DNA from 2 places in the Agarivorans sp. genome. Region 2 is predicted to be linked to the other one. Evidence: predicted binding sites of a transcription regulator. Region 2 holds the regulator's gene; the other holds the start of a gene.
What was found. The regulator NrdR, encoded in region 2, represses ribonucleotide reductase genes. The targets are predictions, from matches to a motif close to AAACACNANATNTNGTGTTT.

Region 1 (4,857 bases), on a different contig from region 2:
TGTCGGTTTGCTTGGCGGCGGGAGCCGCTTGCTTAGCTTGTTTAACGCGGGCCAGTGCTGCGGCTACTGGATCGGGTTTATCTGCTTCACTATTGGCTTGAGCTTGGCTTTGACGACGTAAAGCCGCCTGCTGATGTTTGGCTTTACGTTCAGCTTTATCTTTTTCTAAGCGTGCTTGGCGAGCATCAAAACGCTGTTTCGCCAGCTCGGCTTCTTGCTTAGCCTGATCTTCACTCTTAATTTTGGCTTTGGCGGTGCGGTAATATTCAACTAAAGAAATATTACTGGGGCAAACAAAGGCACACGCACCGCATTCAATACAATCCATAATATTGTATTCGCGCGCTTTATTTAGCTCGTCGCCCTTCGCAAACCAATAGAGTTGTTGGGGCAACAGGCCCATGGGGCAGGCTTGGGCACATTCGCCACAGCGAATACAAGGTGACTCAGCTACCGCAGCTTGAGGCTTATTTAAGATTAAACAGTTGGTGGTTTTTATCACAGGCGCTTGGGTGCTAGGCAACATAAAGCCCATCATCGAGCCGCCCATAATGACAGGGCCTTCAGAGGCGTGGGCCGCTTGCTCATCGATGATGTCGGCAACGCTAGTGCCAATACTCATCCAGTAGTTGGCGGATTGCCTTAGCCGGTCGCCAGCCAAGGTAATAATGCGAGAAATTAACGGCTCACCATGATCGACTGCGCGGTGTATTGCATAAGCGGTGCCTACGTTATGCACCAAAATCCCCATGTCTATCGGTAGTTGCTTCGCACCCACTTCCTTGCCGGTGAGAATTTGAATCAATTGTTTCTCACCACCAGAGGGATATTTAGTAGGAATACTTCGTATCATAAGCCCTTCGTCGCTGGCTTCACGCAGGGCTTTTAGGGCTTCGGGCTTATCATCTTCCACCGCGATAATGGTTAATTTTGGCTGTAGTGCTGTTTGCAGTAAGGAAACGCCACGTAGCAGCTCATTGGCGTAATTGCGCATTAAGCAGTCATCGGCGGTAATATACGGTTCACATTCCGCGCCATTAATGATCAATACATCCAGCGGTTTATTTGGGGTAATTTTTAAGGCTGTGGGGAAGCCTGCTCCGCCCATGCCGGTAATACCTGCTTGATGTACGCGCTGGCAGATCAGTTCGGGGCTGAGCTCTTGTTCGGTTAACGGCGTTAAGTAGTCGCAATCTTGCTGCTGTTGGTCTACGTCTATCACCACACTGAGCTCGGGTAGAGCAGACGGATGCGCTGATATTCTGGGTTCTATGGCCACAATAGTACCCGCTAGTGAAGCGTGTACTGGTGGCGCTTGAAAAAATTGCGATTGGGTTAAGGCCTGACCTTTTTTAACCCGTTGTCCTGGCTCTACAATGAGTTTTCCGGCACTGCCAATGTGCTGTTGCACAGGAATACAAACGCGGCGCGGTAAGGGCAGTGGCTTGGGCTGGGCACAGCTAATGTTTTGCTTGTGGGTTGCTGGGTGCACGCCACCTTGATAGCTCCAAGTGAAGCCTTGTCTAATTTTGTCTAACCAAGCCAGCATTATTTATCGGCCTCGATAATTGAAACGTTTATTTGGTTCAATTTCCAATCCCAGTTTTTGGTAGTAATAGGTACCGGTCGCATTTCAATACAATCGGTTGGGCAGGGGGCTACGCAAAGCTCACAACCAGTACATTCTTTACTGATTACCGTATGCATGTGTTTGTTGGCCCCCATGATGGCATCTACTGGACAAGCCTGAATGCATTTGGTGCAACCAATACAAGCCTCTTCAACGATAAAGGCGACTTTTTTACGGTCATCTTCTTTTACCGCTGCTTCATCTAGCGGAATCGCTTCCACGCCAAGTAAGTCAGCAATTTTGGCGACGGTTTCTTCACCACCGGGAGGACATTTGTTAATCGCTTCGCCGTTGGCAATGGCTTCTGCGTAAGGTCTGCAGCCGGGGTGACCACATTGCCCACATTGAGTTTGTGGCAGTAAGGACTCTACTTGGTCGGCAATGGGGTTGCCTTCAACTTTATATTTGATGGCGGCATAGCCCAAGATCCCACCAAATACTAAAGCGAGTAAAGTAATTGCAATTAAGGCTTCTAACATAGTTGATATACTACTTAATTAATCCGGTGAAACCAACGAAGGCTAAAGACATTAAACCGGCGGTGATCATTGCGATCGCAGCGCCTTTAAAAGGAACAGGAATGTCGGCAACCACTAGCCGTTCTCGCATCGCCGAGAACAAAATCAAAACTAGCGAAAAACCTGCCGCCGCGCCAAAACCATAGATGATCGACTGAAAAAGATCGTGCTGTTCGTTAACATTAAGTAAGGCCACCCCCAACACGGCACAGTTTGAAGTGATTAGGGGTAAGTAAATACCGAGCACTCGATGTAACGCTGGGCTGGCTTTTTGTACAAACATTTCAGTGAACTGCACGACTACCGCAATCACCAAAATAAAGCTCATGGTACGCAAGTATTCGATTTCTAGCGGAACCAAGATGTATTGCTCTACTAAATAGGAGCACATCGAGGCTAGAGTTAGCACGAAAGTAGTGGCTAAAGCCATGCCGATAGCCGTTTCAACCTTGCTTGATACCCCCATAAAAGGGCATAGGCCTAGAAATTTGACCAAGACAAAGTTGTTGACCAACACGGTACTGATTAATAACAAAAAATATTCAGTCATTGAATTAAGACGCAGCGAAACAAAGCGCTATTATCCTCGTTTGTGGGCGCTATAACAACCGTGAGTTGTATGTGGAAAAGCAAGCAATTTTTTGCTGTGATTTATGGAGCATTTTTGCGCGATCAAATTTACTTTTTACGCTTCGATTGATCTCGATCATTGGTAATAACTTTAAAAATTAAATCTCTCGACTACTACATGTAGTGGGAACTAGAATTTACCACCACTACATATGGTTAACCATCAAACACAGTGCTTTTTTGCTTAGCATTGGCTGCAAAGCCTTGAGCGGCGTGGTTTGCAAGTATTTTAATGAATCAGTGAGAGAATATTGGAGCGTAAATCGTGAAAACAGTCGTGATAAAACGAGACGGAAGCCGTGTACCTTACGACGCTAAACGGATTGTCGATGCAGTGTTAAAAGCAGCTGAAGCCCTAGGGGTTAAGGATAACTTGGTTGCGCTACACATTGCACAGCAAGTAACAGAGCAATTTGTTAACCACCCAGAAGTGGATATTAATGATATCCAAGCCTCGGTGGAAAACCACTTAATGGAAAGTGATAACAAAACACTGGCGCGTGCATACATCGAATATCGTCATGATCGTGATGTGGCGCGTGATAAGCGCAGCGTATTGAATGCTGAAATTCGTGGTTTGGTTGAGCAAAGTAATGCAGCGTTGCTCAACGAAAATGCGAATAAAGACAGCAAGGTGATTCCAACTCAGCGTGATTTATTGGCCGGTATTGTGGCTAAACATTACGCCAAAACCCATTTATTGCCTCGTGACGTAGTGCAAGCCCATGACGCAGGTGAGATCCACTTCCACGATTTAGACTATGCGCCGTTCTTTCCAATGTTCAATTGCATGTTGATTGACTTAGAAGGCATGTTGACTGGTGGTTTTAAAATGGGCAATGCCGAAATTGAAACGCCGAAGTCTATTTCTACTGCTACAGCGGTAACCGCGCAAATTATTGCTCAGGTTGCCAGCCACATTTATGGCGGCACCACCATTAACCGCATTGACGAAATTCTAGCCCCTTATGTGCAAAAGAGTTACGACAAGCATTTAGTGATTGCTGAACGTTGGAACATCGCCGATGCCGAAGCTTATGCTAAGGCTCAAACAGAAAAAGAATGCCACGACGCCTTCCAATCATTAGAGTATGAGGTGAATACCTTACACACAGCCAATGGACAAACCCCGTTTGTGACTTTTGGTTTTGGCTTAGGCTCTTGCTGGGCTTCGCGACTAATTCAACGCTCCATTTTAGAAAACCGTATCGCCGGCCTAGGAAAAAATGCCAAAACAGCGGTATTTCCTAAGTTGGTATTTGCCATTAAAGATGGCTTAAATCACAAACAAGAAGATCCCAGCTACGATATCAAGCAGTTGGCTTTGAAGTGTGCGTCTAAGCGCATGTACCCAGATATTTTAAACTATGACAAAGTGGTTGAAGTAACAGGCTCATTTAAAACGCCAATGGGTTGTCGTAGCTTCCTTGGTCAGTACCAAGAAGAGGGTAAAGAAATCCATGACGGGCGCAATAACCTTGGCGTGGTGAGTATTAACCTGCCACGCATCGCCATTGAAGCAAGAGGCGACGAACAGCGCTTCTTTGAACTGCTCGATCAACGTTTGAGTGTGGCCAAACTGGGCTTAGATAGCCGTATTTCGCGTCTTAAAGGGGTTAAAGCTAAGGTGGCTCCGATTCTTTATATGGAAGGCGCATGTGGCGTAAGACTGAATGCCGAAGATGACGTGTCTAGTATTTTTGAAAATGGCCGAGCATCTATTTCTTTGGGTTACATTGGCTTACATGAAACGGTGAATGCACTATACGGTAATGCCCAGCATGTTTACGATAATAAACAGCTACAACAAAAAGCTATTGGTATTGTTACCGCGTTGAAACAAGCCACTTTACGCTGGGAGAAAGAAAGCGGGTATGCCTTTAGTTTGTATAGTACGCCTAGTGAAAACTTATGTGACCGCTTCTGCCGCCTTGATGCCAAGAAATTTGGTGTGATTGAAGGGGTGACCGATAAGGGCTATTACACCAACAGCTTCCACCTAGACGTTGAGAAAAAGGTAAATCCATTCGATAAAATCGACTTCGAGCAACCTTATCCAGCGGTAAGCAGTGGCGGCTT
Region 2 (4,857 bases):
CTATTATCATTTTATGGTTGTGTGATTGTAAAAGTCACCCTTTATTTAACGTGAATTAATTTCATATTGTTTAAAGCGGTCACTAAGAAAATTGCAAACTGGCGATGGGCTGGGCACACTGCATAGTGAACGCGCTAGTATGATTATAGCCTTGCAGCTAAAGCCTAATAATGGCAGAAAATATTACTGTGATCTGACAGGGAGTCAGGTTAGAATGCGCCTTCGCAAAATCACCCACCAACATGTAACAAAAGAGTCAGGAGATACTGATGTTAAAGCGTGATATGAATATCGCCGATTACGATGCCGAATTATGGCAAGCCATTACCCACGAAGAAGTTCGTCAAGAAGAGCACATTGAGCTGATCGCTTCTGAGAACTACGCCAGCCCACGAGTAATGGAAGCGCAAGGCTCTTACCTTACTAATAAGTATGCAGAAGGTTACCCTGGCAAACGTTACTACGGTGGTTGTGAGTATGTAGATAAAGCTGAAGTGCTTGCCATCGAGCGCGCTAAGCAGCTATTTGGTGCAGATTACGCCAATGTGCAACCTCACGCTGGTTCTCAAGCCAACTCTGCCGTGTTTATGGCACTACTAAATGCAGGTGATACCGTATTAGGTATGAGCCTAGCTCATGGTGGTCACTTGACTCACGGTGCAAGCGTTAGCTTTTCTGGAAAAATTTATAACGCGGTTCAATACGGTATTAACCCTGAAACCGGCGAAATTGACTATGCCGAAGTTGAGCGTTTAGCTAAAGAGCATAAGCCCAAAATGATTATTGCTGGTTTCTCTGCCTATTCTGGCATTGTTGATTGGCAGCGTTTCCGTGATATCGCGGATCAAGTGGGTGCTTACTTGTTTGTTGATATGGCACACATTGCTGGCTTAGTAGCAGCCGGTTTATATCCAAACCCTGTGCCTATTGCCGATGTGGTGACGACCACTACGCATAAAACTTTGGCTGGGCCACGTGGTGGTTTGATCCTAGCGCGTGCTAATGAAGAGATTGAGAAGAAACTTAACTCTGCAGTATTCCCAGGTGGCCAAGGTGGTCCTTTAATGCATGTCATTGCTGCTAAAGCGGTGGCCTTTAAAGAGGCAATGGAGCCTGAATTTAAGCAATACCAACAAAATGTGTTGGATAACGCCAAAGCGATGGTAGAAGTACTACAGCAACGTGGCTACAAAATTGTTTCAAATGGCACACAAAACCACTTGTTCTTGGTCGATTTAATCGACAAAGACATTACCGGTAAAGATGCAGATGCAGCTTTAGGGCGTGCCAATATCACGGTAAACAAGAACTCGGTTCCCAATGATCCTCGCTCACCATTTGTGACCAGCGGTTTGCGCATTGGTACTCCTGCTATCACTCGTCGCGGCTTAGATGTGGCGGCCTCTAAAGAGCTAGCCGGTTGGATTTGTGACGTATTGGACAATTTACAGGACGAAGCGGTTATTGAACGCGTTAAAGGCCAAGTATTGGCACTTTGTAAGCGTTTCCCTGTTTACGGATAAGTATTAGTAGTTAGCCTAGGGACTAGGCGCTAATAGTTAAGAAAGGAGGCTTAGGCCTCCTTTTTGTGTTTTTGTAGGATAATTTTGCTGTGGATCAAAGTCGCAGACCAATGAGAGAATAAACTGGTTGTTGACTCCTGTGTCAGTAGTTGGTATTGAATTTGCACTAAGTTAACAAACTGATTAATGAGTCAAATTATCGGCGATGCTGGCAATTTGCATGAATAAAGAGAGAACAGAAATGGATATGAATCCCATCACCAATGCGAAACGACAATTGATTCTACAGTTTGTTATTTGGGGAGGCTTTATTGCTCTAGTCTTACTGTAGTTTCGTTTAAGTTTGTCGTGCTTCCTGGCAATGGACTTGCCAAGGCAATGGCTTAGCTGGCTTAGTTGCATCGGCTTTACGGGCCGTTTGAGTCATATTTTACTGTAACTTTAGCCTGTTAGCCGCAGCCATAAATCTCCGGCTCGTTGATCATCTAATATTTGGCTTTAGTTGCTAGCTTTGCTTCTTCATAAACAGTAGGGCTTTTTACTTTAATAGATGTTGTTAATAGGTTCTTTGGGTTTTGTGGCTAGCTAGTAAAAACAATCATTCCTAAGTAATCATTTTACCTTTTATTTAAACCTTTCCTCCTCAATTGCTTAGTTTGTTTAGTCATAGCGGCTTGCTTTAGTTAAGGCTATCAGCGGTGCAGGGAAATATTGACTTGGGTTGAATTATTCAAGGCTTCAGCCTGTACCTAAAGCGGCTTAGCGGCTAAAATCGCCGCATATTCGTTACAGGAATTAACTATGTATTGCCCATTTTGCTCTGCTCATGAAACTAAAGTTATTGATTCTCGGTTAGTTGCCGATGGGCATCAGGTACGACGACGACGCGAATGTTTGGAATGTCATGAGCGTTTTACCTCGTTTGAAATTGCCGAACTGGTCATGCCTAGGGTTATCAAGGGTAATGGGGTGAGAGAGCCCTTTGACGAAGATAAGTTGCGCGCTGGAATGATGCGGGCTTTGGAAAAACGCCCGGTGAGTGTTGATCAAGTCGAACAAGCAGTGAACAAGATTAAATCACAATTACGTGCCACCGGTGAGCGTGAAGTGGAAACCAAGTTCATTGGTAATCTCGTAATGGAAGCCTTAATTAATTTGGATAAGGTGGCCTATGTGCGTTTTGCCTCGGTTTACCATTCTTTCGAAGATATTAAAGAGTTCAGTGAAGAAATCGCCAAGTTGGAAAAGAAGTGAGTTTTAGTATTGATGACTGCCGTTATATGGCTCGTGCCATCGGCTTGGCTAAACGGGGGCGCTATACCACCGCTCCCAATCCCAATGTGGGTTGTGTATTAGTCAAAAACGGCGAAGTCATTGGTGAAGGTTATCACCGTAAAGCCGGTGAAGGCCATGCTGAAGTCAACGCTGCCGCAGCGGCAAAGGCGCGCGGTTATAGCCTGCAAGGCGCAAGTTGTTATGTTACTTTAGAGCCCTGTAGTCATGTTGGTCGAACGCCGGCTTGTGCCGACATGCTAGTGGAGCAGGGAGTGGCTGAAGTGGTGGTCGCCATGGTCGACCCCAACCCTCAGGTCGCAGGCAGAGGGATCGCTCGTTTACAGCAAGCGGGCATAGTGGTGCGCAGCGGTTTAATGGAGCAAGCAGCGCGTGAGCTTAACCCCGGCTTTTTAAGCCGAATTGAGCGTAAGCGACCCTTTATTCGGCTTAAGCTGGCGGGCTCTATCGATGCTAAAACGGCTTTAGCTAACGGCGAGAGTAAGTGGATTAGCTCGGCCTATTCACGTAGTGATGTGCAACGTGAGCGGGCGGCTAGCCATGCAATTATATCCACTGCTGCAACGGTGATTCGCGATAACGCCAGCCTAAATGTGCGCCATGGCGAATTAGGCAGCCTAGCGGAACAACTGACGCAAGCTGAGCTACGCCAGCCTATTCGTATTGTACTGGACCGCCAGCAACGCTTATCTAAGGCATCAACACAATTAAATATTTTTAAACAGCCGCAGAATTTATGGGTAGCTAGCACTCAGCATCAAAACGGCTTACCAGCGGCTAAACAATTGTTAGTTTCTTCAGACGATGCCGACTTAAGCGCATTGATGCGGCAATTGGCTGAAGCGGAAATAAATGATTTATGGGTTGAAGCGGGAGCCAAATTTGCCGCCGCTTTGATTGAACAAAACTTGGTAGACCAATTGATTTGTTATCAAGCGGGCTTACTAATGGGAGCCGATGCGCACAGTTTGGTTGGCTTAGGCGGTTATACACAAATGTCTCAGCTAAATTCTTGGCGCTGTCTTGAAACGCGGCGTATTGGCCCCGACATAAAGACTATCTGGATCCCTCAATAATCGAGCACAGCAAGATGTTTACAGGAATAGTAGAAGCCCTCGGCACGATTAAAAGTGTTGATAAACGCAGTGGCGATGTTCGCTTGAAAATCGCTTGCCCCACACTGGATATGTCTGATGTGCATTTAGGCGACAGTATTGCGGTCAGTGGTATTTGTTTAACCGTGGTTGAATTTGGCCAAGATTATTTTTGCGCCGATGTTTCCACCGAAACCTTGAGTTTAACTTCGCTGGCTAAGTGTAAGCAGGGGGACTGGGTTAATCTTGAAAAAGCCATGTTAGCGACCAGTCGCTTTGGTGGACACATTGTCAGTGGTCATGTTGACGGCCTTGCCGAAGTCAACAGTATTAGCCCCAGCGCACGTGCCGTTAATATATGGCTAACAGTACCAAATGAATTAGCTCGTTACATCGCTCACAAGGGCTCGGTTACGGTAGATGGCATTAGCTTAACGGTGAATCAGGTAGAGCAGCAACAGCTGCGCTTAACTATTATTCCGCATACCGCGGAACAAACTACCATTGCCAGTTGGGTGGTGGGGCAAAAAATCAATCTAGAAGTGGATGTTATTGCCCGCTATGTCGAACGGCTGGTCGGTTACGCGGAACAAGCTCAACCCTCTAAAATTAACAGCGCATTCCTAGCTCAGCATGGCTTTATTAAGTAGCTGGCTTAAAATGTTGGAACAACAGTAAATATGCCTCAAAGGTAAGTAAGGTTGCTCTGTCATTAAGCAGTATCGAAGAAATTATTGAAGATTTACGTCATGGTAAAATGGTGGTTCTCATGGATGATGAAGATCGTGAGAATGAAGGCGATTTGATTATGGCGGCCGACATGGTAACGCCAGAGGCGATTAATTTTATGGCGACCTATGGGCGCGGTTTAATTTGTTTGCCTATGACCAAACAGCGCTGTCAGCAGTTGAAATTACCATTAATGGTAGACGTTAATACCGAACAGT

Region 1: the regulator NrdR is predicted to act here: its motif matches at 2,888-2,907, upstream of nrdD (anaerobic ribonucleoside-triphosphate reductase).

What each region holds. Positions count from the first base shown of each region.
Region 1 covers NZ_JBNKPP010000259.1:26,290-31,146, reverse strand. Annotated here, with positions in the region: partial or broken gene rsxC (electron transport complex subunit RsxC) at 1-1,549, opposite strand, end outside; gene rsxB (electron transport complex subunit RsxB) at 1,549-2,118, opposite strand; gene rsxA (electron transport complex subunit RsxA) at 2,120-2,698, opposite strand; gene nrdD (anaerobic ribonucleoside-triphosphate reductase) at 3,044-4,857, shown strand, end outside.
Region 2 covers NZ_JBNKPP010000129.1:6,628-11,484, reverse strand. Annotated here, with positions in the region: gene glyA (serine hydroxymethyltransferase) at 270-1,523, shown strand; gene nrdR (transcriptional regulator NrdR) at 2,325-2,777, shown strand; gene ribD (bifunctional diaminohydroxyphosphoribosylaminopyrimidine deaminase/5-amino-6-(5-phosphoribosylamino)uracil reductase RibD) at 2,774-3,892, shown strand; gene ACQY6Q_RS07600 (riboflavin synthase) at 3,907-4,560, shown strand; gene ribBA (bifunctional 3,4-dihydroxy-2-butanone-4-phosphate synthase/GTP cyclohydrolase II) at 4,617-4,857, shown strand, end outside.